DNA from 2 places in the Clostridium sp. LXY-7 genome. Region 2 is predicted to be linked to the other one. Evidence: a T-box and tRNA genes for the amino acid it is inferred to sense, from the RefSeq annotation. Region 2 holds a T-box; the other holds one or more tRNA genes.
The links. A T-box is a leader RNA that pairs with one kind of tRNA and senses whether it is charged. The one in region 2 lies ahead of ACI48Q_RS11090 (valine--tRNA ligase), so its partner is inferred to be a tRNA-Val.
Positions count from the first base shown of each region.

Region 1: it has a tRNA-Val gene. The T-box ahead of ACI48Q_RS11090 (valine--tRNA ligase) is inferred to sense a tRNA for this amino acid. The anticodon was not compared.

Region 1 is NZ_JBLLJL010000010.1:20,931-25,489, forward strand. It holds gene ACI48Q_RS20370 (GMC family oxidoreductase) at 1-1,462, opposite strand, end outside; tRNA gene ACI48Q_RS20375 (tRNA-Val) at 2,030-2,106, opposite strand; gene ACI48Q_RS20380 (transglutaminase-like domain-containing protein) at 2,230-2,934, opposite strand; gene ACI48Q_RS20385 (helix-turn-helix domain-containing protein) at 2,980-3,738, opposite strand; gene ACI48Q_RS20390 (class I SAM-dependent methyltransferase) at 4,123-4,559, opposite strand, start outside.
Region 2 is NZ_JBLLJL010000002.1:830,909-835,467, reverse strand. It holds gene ACI48Q_RS11090 (valine--tRNA ligase) at 1-2,210, opposite strand, end outside; T-box leader at 2,322-2,597, opposite strand; gene ACI48Q_RS11085 (TIGR04540 family protein) at 2,919-3,152, shown strand; gene ACI48Q_RS11080 (NADH-quinone oxidoreductase subunit NuoE family protein) at 3,616-4,092, shown strand; gene nuoF (NADH-quinone oxidoreductase subunit NuoF) at 4,094-4,559, shown strand, end outside.

The DNA.
Region 1 (4,559 bases), on a different contig from region 2:
TTTCTACCCCAAATACTTCCCCCTGAAAATTCGTTACACCATCTGCTTCGGAATTTGACATTCTGAGCGTGCTTTCTTCGTGGAAGGTTAAGCTAAGATTTTGCCTAATAAAGGCCTCGAGTCTTATAGAATCATTAATGATGTCCATTGTTGGTGACAGCAATTGATAATTAGGGTCTATATTATTAAGCGCGTTTGCTATATTTTTAATATAAATTGTAAAGGTATCCATTAATAGCCGTAAATCAGCAGGGTCGTCCAAAAATTCCTCATCACCAAGTTCAATTTTTAATGGATCACTGGATTGTATTTCTACAGTTCCTCGACTCTTAGGTTGAATTGGCGATACTCCTACGATCAGGGTATTGTTGGAAAAGAATGGCTCAATTTGTACTGCGCGTAGTGTTGGATCTGACCCAGTTGCCGGATCTGGTAGGAAAGCCCCTGCAATCAAATGAGCATTCGGATCATTTGGAGGCACCGGAGTGTCATTCGGATTAGTTGAAAATACAACCGGAATTATTGAATGGTTTGCCATATGCCTTCCAACATTATTATTATCTTTTACAACATCAATACCTACACATGCAAGCTCATTGGCAGGTCCTATTCCAGAACGCATCAAAAGACTTGGACTCTTGATGCCTGCTGATACGATTATTTTTTTATCTGCAAAAGCTTCACAAGGTTTTCCATTTTCTAAGAATCTTACACTGCAGGCAGTTTTATCGCAAAAGATAATCCTAAGGGCTGTGGCTTTAGTCAAGACCCTTAACTTCCGTCCGTTTACTCCAAAGCCTTCGTCGTCTACTACATCAGGCGTAAGGAACGCTGTTGATGAACTTTCACGCGTTCCATCAGGATGTTGGGTATATTGATTACGTGTAAATGGACCGATAGGCGTGTCGGGATTATTATAATCTAATATTCGCTCAAACCCTGTTGCTTCTTCAATTGCCAATGCAATTTTTTGTGCCATAACAGTTGGGTTAACTGGAGCCTGCCGTACATCAACGCGCCCTTTAAAACCTCTTGCTCCAGGATTATCTGTCATACCGTTATATTTTTCTAACGCTTTAAATCTTTCAATAACTGCCTGAGGTGACCAAAACGGTCCCAAGAGCTCTTCCCATTTACTAATTACAGCATCTGTGGGACGCACCCAAAGTTGACGGTTAACAGAAGATGCCCCTCCAAGGAGCCGTCCTGTTGTCCAGGGAAAGGTTCTATTGTTAAGTTCTTCCTGAGGCACTCCCTGGCCCTGCCAAAAGTATCTAGCAAAAAATAAATTTTGCAATACCGGAGCAAATGTTGAGTTGGAAATAGGCTCATCCGTATCGTCGTCTTCACCTGCTTCAAGCAGTAATACAGAGTTTTTTTTATTATCGGAAAGTATCTTGGCAGCGGTTGCACCAGCAGTTCCGCCGCCTACTATTATATAATTAAATTTGTATTTTCTCACAAAAACATCTCCTTAAATATCGGAAATATCTCCCCTAATATTATATGATTGATTTGTAATTTAAGTTCTAATTCATGACGTAATAGCAACACATTACAGCACATAAAAAACAGATATAAATATAGGGGAGTGATACCCATAAAGGTCCTTTAATCCTTTGCTAGGTATAGATGGATTTTTAAATTTATTACAAACAATATTGAAACATTATCTTTTGGGTTAGACTTCGAGTTTTAACTTTTATTGCAGTTATGAAAATATAAAAGCCTTGAAAATCAAATATTTTCAAGGCTTTTTGCCTAAGGACTACAAAACAGCTATTTTCGGCAAATCGGCGTAGGGATTTGAACTCTCGAAACGAGTTGCCTTTTTCTTATTATACTGAAAAATGAGAACATTGTTATGCTTTATTTGCTGAATCTTTCAAAAACATAGTAATCCGGTTTAGCTCCTCCATAAACGTAGTTACCCACTTTCCATTCTAAAAACAAATATTTTTTTGTCAATACATTATAAAAGGAAAGAAGTCGACTGCAATAGCAATCGACTTCTTTCGACAAAATATTCTGGTGGAGCTAAAGGGATTTGAACCCTCGCCTTCCACGCTGTCATCATGGCACTTTCCCGCTGAGCTATTAACCTCCAGGAATAGTAATGATGTTGTCAGGACCCAGTACTTCCTTGGCGAGAGATGCCTTTCTTAAAAAACTCATGGTTTTTGAGTTTAAATCAGATAATCTTTCAGAGAAATATGCTTAATTTTCATATCATTTTACGTCTCCTCTAATTTTAGACACGTTTTTATTCATAAGCTTTCTACCAACATTCTGATAAAACCATTTCTTTAATGGCGACAATTCCTGACTATGCTTCCTGAAGAATCCATCCGGAGAGTTAAATGTTCCATAATCCTGACTGATTCCCTCCTTTTGTATATAGGTATCATTTTTATTCCAATGGATTTGTGGTTTTTTAAAATCATTGGTTGCTACACCGTATCCACAGAAACTTCCATTACATTCAGAAAACTTTTCTTGGAGTTTGTTTAAATAAGGAACATCAAGTATGAACCCCTCTATATTTAACCAGTTTCCTTCAAAAAAAATCTCCACCCAACTATGGACAATATTTTGGGGAGCAACACTATACATTAAACCTGTCATAGCGCCTTTCTGGAGAGTTTTGTCGATAGTAAACCCGTGAATTCGACATGGGATACCAACAGCTCTAAGCAGAGCCATAAATAAAGTACCTTTAGTATTACACTGCCCATAACCGTCTTCTAAAACTCTACTTGCTTCTATAGTATCGTCAACATTATAGCCAAATTTTATTTCATCCCTAACAAAATTATATATCTCAAGTATCTTTTGAAACTCATCTTTATCTTTCCATTTCCTGTTTTTAACTAACTGCTGTATCTCTTTACTTTCATAATTCAACATAGATGTCGCCTGTAAATACTCTTTCATAATATGACCTCCTTATATCTTGATAATCATATTATACAAATTTATTTATAGACTTACTTTCAAAAATCTGCTATCTGTGATAATATCCCTTGCTGACATACCAGTCATTTTTTTATTGACAAAAGCAAAATGTGATGATGAATTAAATCCCGATGCTATTGCTGCATCTGTAATACTTTCACCATCAAATATCTTTTGGTATACTCTTTGCAGCTTATGAAGAACAATATAGCTTTTCAGTGGAATACCAGTTTCTTCTTTGAAAAGATGTGAAAGCCTGCTTTCTGATATGGACATTGCTTTTGCGATATATTTCACCTGATGAAGTGTCTCATCGCAATCACAGGTATCTATCATTCTTAATAACATCTCTATTCTTTGATCAATTTCAATTGGTGTATAGTTATCGAAATAACTGACAATATTTTTTATTAACACCGAATATTTGTGGCTTTTTCCATAATTAATTGCATTTAATAAATGCATTTGTAATTCGACTGCTCTATCCTCAGGAATAATATAATAGGGATTATCTTTTAGTAAGTATATTCGCATAAATTTCCCTAATTGAGTTGTTGGATCTACTAACATTGTAAAATGAATTAAATTTTCAGAATAAAACTCATGCATTGTATTCACATTGACAGCTATAGCCCGGCAATTTATTCTTTGATCCTCTACGTTAATTATTAGTTTTTCATCAGCGCTAATAAATAGCTGTAACAGCCAATGCTTATGCAAGTCTGATTTTATACTATTTGTTATAGCACCGAAATTTTGTCCACACATAAAAATATCATTCATTTCCTCAACTCCTGTTCAAAAATCAGTCTCAGTAACCTGCATTTTCGAATTTCCGCATCCGCACTTTCACATCGCTAAATCTGCAAAACTCAACCCCATTACTCTATGATAAATATGCTCATTTCTGTTTCCCTAGACTTAAAACACACTTAACTGTCTGGTTCATAACCTCCTGAACCCCTTGATTATACTGACTTTTTTTGTTTAAGCAGAGCAACGGTTTCCACATGTGTTGTGATAGAAAGGTGATATTGGTACACGGAATTACTGATTTTGCGCAAAGATGTACCCCCTTTAAGTAAGGGGGTTTGTAATTTCCTATTTTCAATTTTATCTCAATAATTTCAATTCTATCAACAGGCTTAAAAATTTCTATCTTAGAATCTATTTTCGAGAATCAAGAATAAACATAGATGCATCACGGCCCATGAATATTTTACTTCCAGTATAAAAAGTTTTAGACTCAATATCCCTGTACCCAATTTTAGTCATAATATCAGCTAGCTTTACCTGCTCAAATCCGTTATGAACCATATCCGAAACTACTTCTTCATTTTTATTAAAATCTACAATTAGTAAATGTCCTCCTGGATTTAGAACATCATATAATCTTGATATAATTAATTCAACATCTTTAATATGGAGTAGAACCTGAGCCATAAAAATATAGTCAGCATGTAAATCAGATTGACCTTCCTTTTCAAAATCAAAGCATAGGGTATCTGCATTCTGAATATTAAACTTAGAAATCTTTTGATTTATTTGATTAATCATGTTTTGTGATGTATCCAGAAAAACCATAGAATTAAAATCATTTAACA
Region 2 (4,559 bases):
GCTACGATTTCTTTTAATTCTTCTCCAAATTTAAGGATAGTATTATCAATATAATCACTATTATTCCAGCAATGGCTATGGAGAGAAATAGTTTTTTCAAATTCTCTAAAGAAATTTTGATATATATATTCTGTAATATGAGGAACATAAATTGCATAAAGCTTAAGAATTTCAAGTAAGCAGTAATATAGAGCATACTGTGCTGATTTACGTTGCTCAGCTCCATGAATCTCAGGTTTATAAACACGATCTTTTACTATTTCAAGATAATAATCACAGAAATCCTTCCAAAAGAAATCATCAATTTCATGTCGAGCTGAACCAATCTCATACTTATTTAAAAAATTTCTGGCTGCATTTGTAGTTTCTTTACATTTTTCTATTATCCATCTATCTACAGCCATGAGGTTAGGAGTAGATGTATTATCAAAATCATTTAGATGACTTATAGTAAATTTTGAAGCATTCCATAGTTTAGTAATAAATCTACTGGAGATTTTAAGTTCGTCCTCCGAAAACATGGTATCTGTACCTAGTTTTGAATTAGCCGCCCAATATCTTATAACATCTGCTGAATAAACTTCAATTAATGCCTTAGGTGCTAACTTAGAATTGCTCTTTGACTTGCTGATTTTCTCACCCTTTTTAGCCATTACAAAGCCACATATCATAATATCCTTCCAAGGTATTTCTTCAGTGTGATATAAACTCTTTACAATGGTGTAAAATGCCCAGGTTCTTATAATCTCATGAGCTTGAGTTCTCATACTCATAGGGGCAAGAGGAGATGATATTTCATCAGATTCTCTCCATTTTTTATTTATCTGTGGAGTTAGTGAAGAAGTAGCCCAAGTATCTAAAACAGCTGATTCAGGTATAAATTCATTACAGCCACAAGAACATTTTTCTTTAGGTGAGGTTTCTAATGGGTTAACAGGCAACATATCTTCACTACCTGTAATAACCTTTCCACAGTCCTTACAATACCATATTGGGAAAGGAACACCAAAATAGCGTTGACGAGATATACACCAGTCCCATTTTAGATTTTCAACCCAAAGTTTATAACGAGTCTTCATATATTCAGGATACCAATTAATCCTATCCGCGGCTTCTAAAAAAAGTTTCTTATCTGTTAACACATCGATATACCATTGTCTAGATGGAATAATTTCTATTTCTTTATTACACCGTTCATGAATTCCAACATTATGAATAAGAGTCTCAACTTTTATTAAAAGATTTTTTGTCATTAATTCCTCTATGATGATTTTTCTAGCTTCATTTATTTTAATGCCTCCAATTAAAGGTACATCTTCATCTATTCGTCCATCTGGAAGTATTATTTTTCTATAGGGTAATTTATACTTTTCATACCACTCAACATCTGTAGTATCTCCAAAGGTAGCACACATAACTACCCCTGTTCCCTTATCTATACTAACCTTTTCATCTCCTAATATGGGAACTTCATAATTATATATAGGAACCACGGCATTTTTACCTATATATTTATTGTAGCGATGATCTTCAGGATTTATAAATAGACATACACATCCATATAAGAGTTCTGGTCTTGTTGTTGCAATAATTAAATTCTCTTCTCCTACCTTAAAAGGAATATAGTTGAAGGTAGTTTCTCTCTCCACAGCATCTAGTTCAGCTTGAGCTATAGATGTGTGACATTCTGTGCACCAAAGTACAGGGGATTCTTTTGAATAAGCCTTTCCTCTTTTAACTAGTTCTATAAAGGATCTTTGGGATATACGCTGACTTTGAGGACTTATTGTTTCATATTGTAATTCCCAATCAACACTAAAGCCTAAACTTTGCCATAGATTTTTAAACTGCTCTACGTATTGAGAGGTAGTCTCTAAACATCTTTTATTAAATTCACTTCTGGTCATATCCTTAGCAAGGATATTTTTTTCTTTTTCTACAAGTCTTTCTGTAGGTAGACCATTATCATCAAACCCAAAGGGATAGAATACATTCTTACCTTGCATACGTTGAAAACGAGCAATCATCTCTGCTTGCGTATAGGAAAAGATATGACCAATATGGAGACTTCCGCTAACAGTAGGTGGAGGGGTGTCGATAGAATATATTTCGGTTGAGCTTTCATTATCAAAAGCATAAACTTTACTTTCACTCCAAAGCTTTTGCATATCACTTTCTACCCTTTTAAAATCATATTTTTTCTCTAACATAATAAAACCTCCTATTCTAAAATTAATAATTTATTTACTGAAATATGATGAGCTCTATCAAACTTCAGTGTAATATTGGAAATTCAAAAATAAAAAAACCTTCATCCTAATAATTAGGACGAAGGTTATATTTCGTGGTACCACCTAAATTCAGATTATGTTTTCATATAATCTGCACTCAATAACAGTACGGGAGTAAAAATTGTTATAATGATCCGATACTGTTTTCCTTTTAACGGTGGAAATTTCCGTTGAAGCCTACTTCTTATTAAAGGTTCGGTTCACAGCTCAAAGGCTACTTCCATACATCTATCATGAAGATTTACACCATCCATCTTCTCTCTAGGCTTTAAGAGTGTATGTACTCCTCCTTATCAATGCCAATTTAATTATTAAATTAAAGTTATTATATGATGTCGTTTGAATATTGTCAATATTCATTCTATAAAATATATTGTTTCTGATTAATTCTTATTATCACGATAAATTGAATTTATAACAATTACAACATAATACGTTATTATTTTAACATATAAGATACTAACATTTACCATGTTATAATTAAATTATTTTAAACTATAAGAATTTATAAATATTATTAATCAAGAATTTTTGATAAAATTCTTGAATTATAAGCATAGTAGGATATAATATGATTGGATACTTTAGAAAAAAATATTTAGTGAAACAAATAAAAAGGAGTACGGTATGAGAAAAGTTTATAAAAATCCAAAAGAATTAGCAACTTGTTTAAAGGATTTAGTGGACCTATATTTAGATGGGCTTATGACATATGAAAAGCTAGAGGAAAAACTACTAATTCTGGTTGATGCTAATGAAACTGAAGTTTATAAGCATGGTAAAATATCTTCAAAAATATCTAACATAATAGGTAGTTCAAGAGAAGACATTATCAGTAAAATAGTAGAAGACAGGAAGTAATCTGTGGAAATAGTTTATGTAGGAACATAATCCTTCTATAATTTATATGTATATTTTTAATATAATTAAAATTCTAACTGCTCTACCTATTTAGGTAGAGCTTATTTTTTTTACCTAGCTATTTAATAAAAAAGAAATTTTAAATTTAAGAAATTTCATTTATAATATATACCTATAAATATAAAAGAAAAATTTATAACCCTTGAAATTTCAACTTTTCTTTAATATTCAAAGGAACTTTTTATTTTAAAAAGTAATTTATAATATAACGGAAAAAACTGTAGAACTTTGCAGTGTTAAGTAAAAAATTACATATTAGATTATTAAAATCAAAAACCGTATTAATAATGGTGAAGTGAAATGCAATAAAAATCACAATATTTTTTATTATTGTAATGTTCAGAATACTTTTATAAACTATATATGCGATAAAAATTTAACAATATTTGTAGGGGGGAAAAAAATGAATACACCATTTAACTATAGTAAAGTAGATGAGATATTAAAAAATAATGAGTACAAATCTAGTAATATTATTGCCATATTGCAGGATATTCAAGAAGTATATAGGTACTTACCTAAGGAGATATTTCCATATCTATCAGAAAAACTTGTGATAAGCAAAGCAAAAATATATAGTGTAGCTACCTTCTATGAAAATTTTTCTTTAGAACCTAAAGGAAAATATATAATAAAAATTTGTGATGGAACAGCTTGTCATGTAAGAAAATCTATTCCAATATTAGATAAGCTAAGAAAGGAATTAAAACTTTCAGAAGTTAAAGTAACAACGGATGATTTACTATTTACAGTAGAAACTGTTTCATGCCTTGGAGCTTGTGGTTTAGCACCAGTTATAACTGTGAATGAGAAAGTATATCCTGCTATGAATCCAGATAAAGCTGTAGAGCTTTTAAATACTCTTAAGGAGGATAAATAACATGCTACTTAATAGAGCTGATTTAATTAATATTAGAAATATATATAAAAATAGTCTTGAAAAACAAAATATAAAAATTCTTATCTGTGCTGGTACGGGCTGTGTTGCAGGTGGATCTTTAGACATTTATCATATGTTTGTAAAATTAATGGAAGAAAAGGGAATAAATTGTGACATTAGCCTTGAAAAAGAACCTCATGATGAATCAGTAGGAATTAAAAAAAGTGGATGTCATGGTTTTTGTGAAATGGGACCTCTTGTAAGAATTGAACCATGGGGATATTTATACATAAAAGTAAAACCTGAGGACTGTGAAGAGATTTTAGATAAAACTATACTTAATGGACAGTGCGTCGAAAGGCTTTCATATAGAAAAAATGGAGAAATATACAAATCTCAAGAAGAGATACCTTTTTATAAAAGGCAAACTAGACTTGCCCTTGAACATTGTGGTCACATCGATGCAA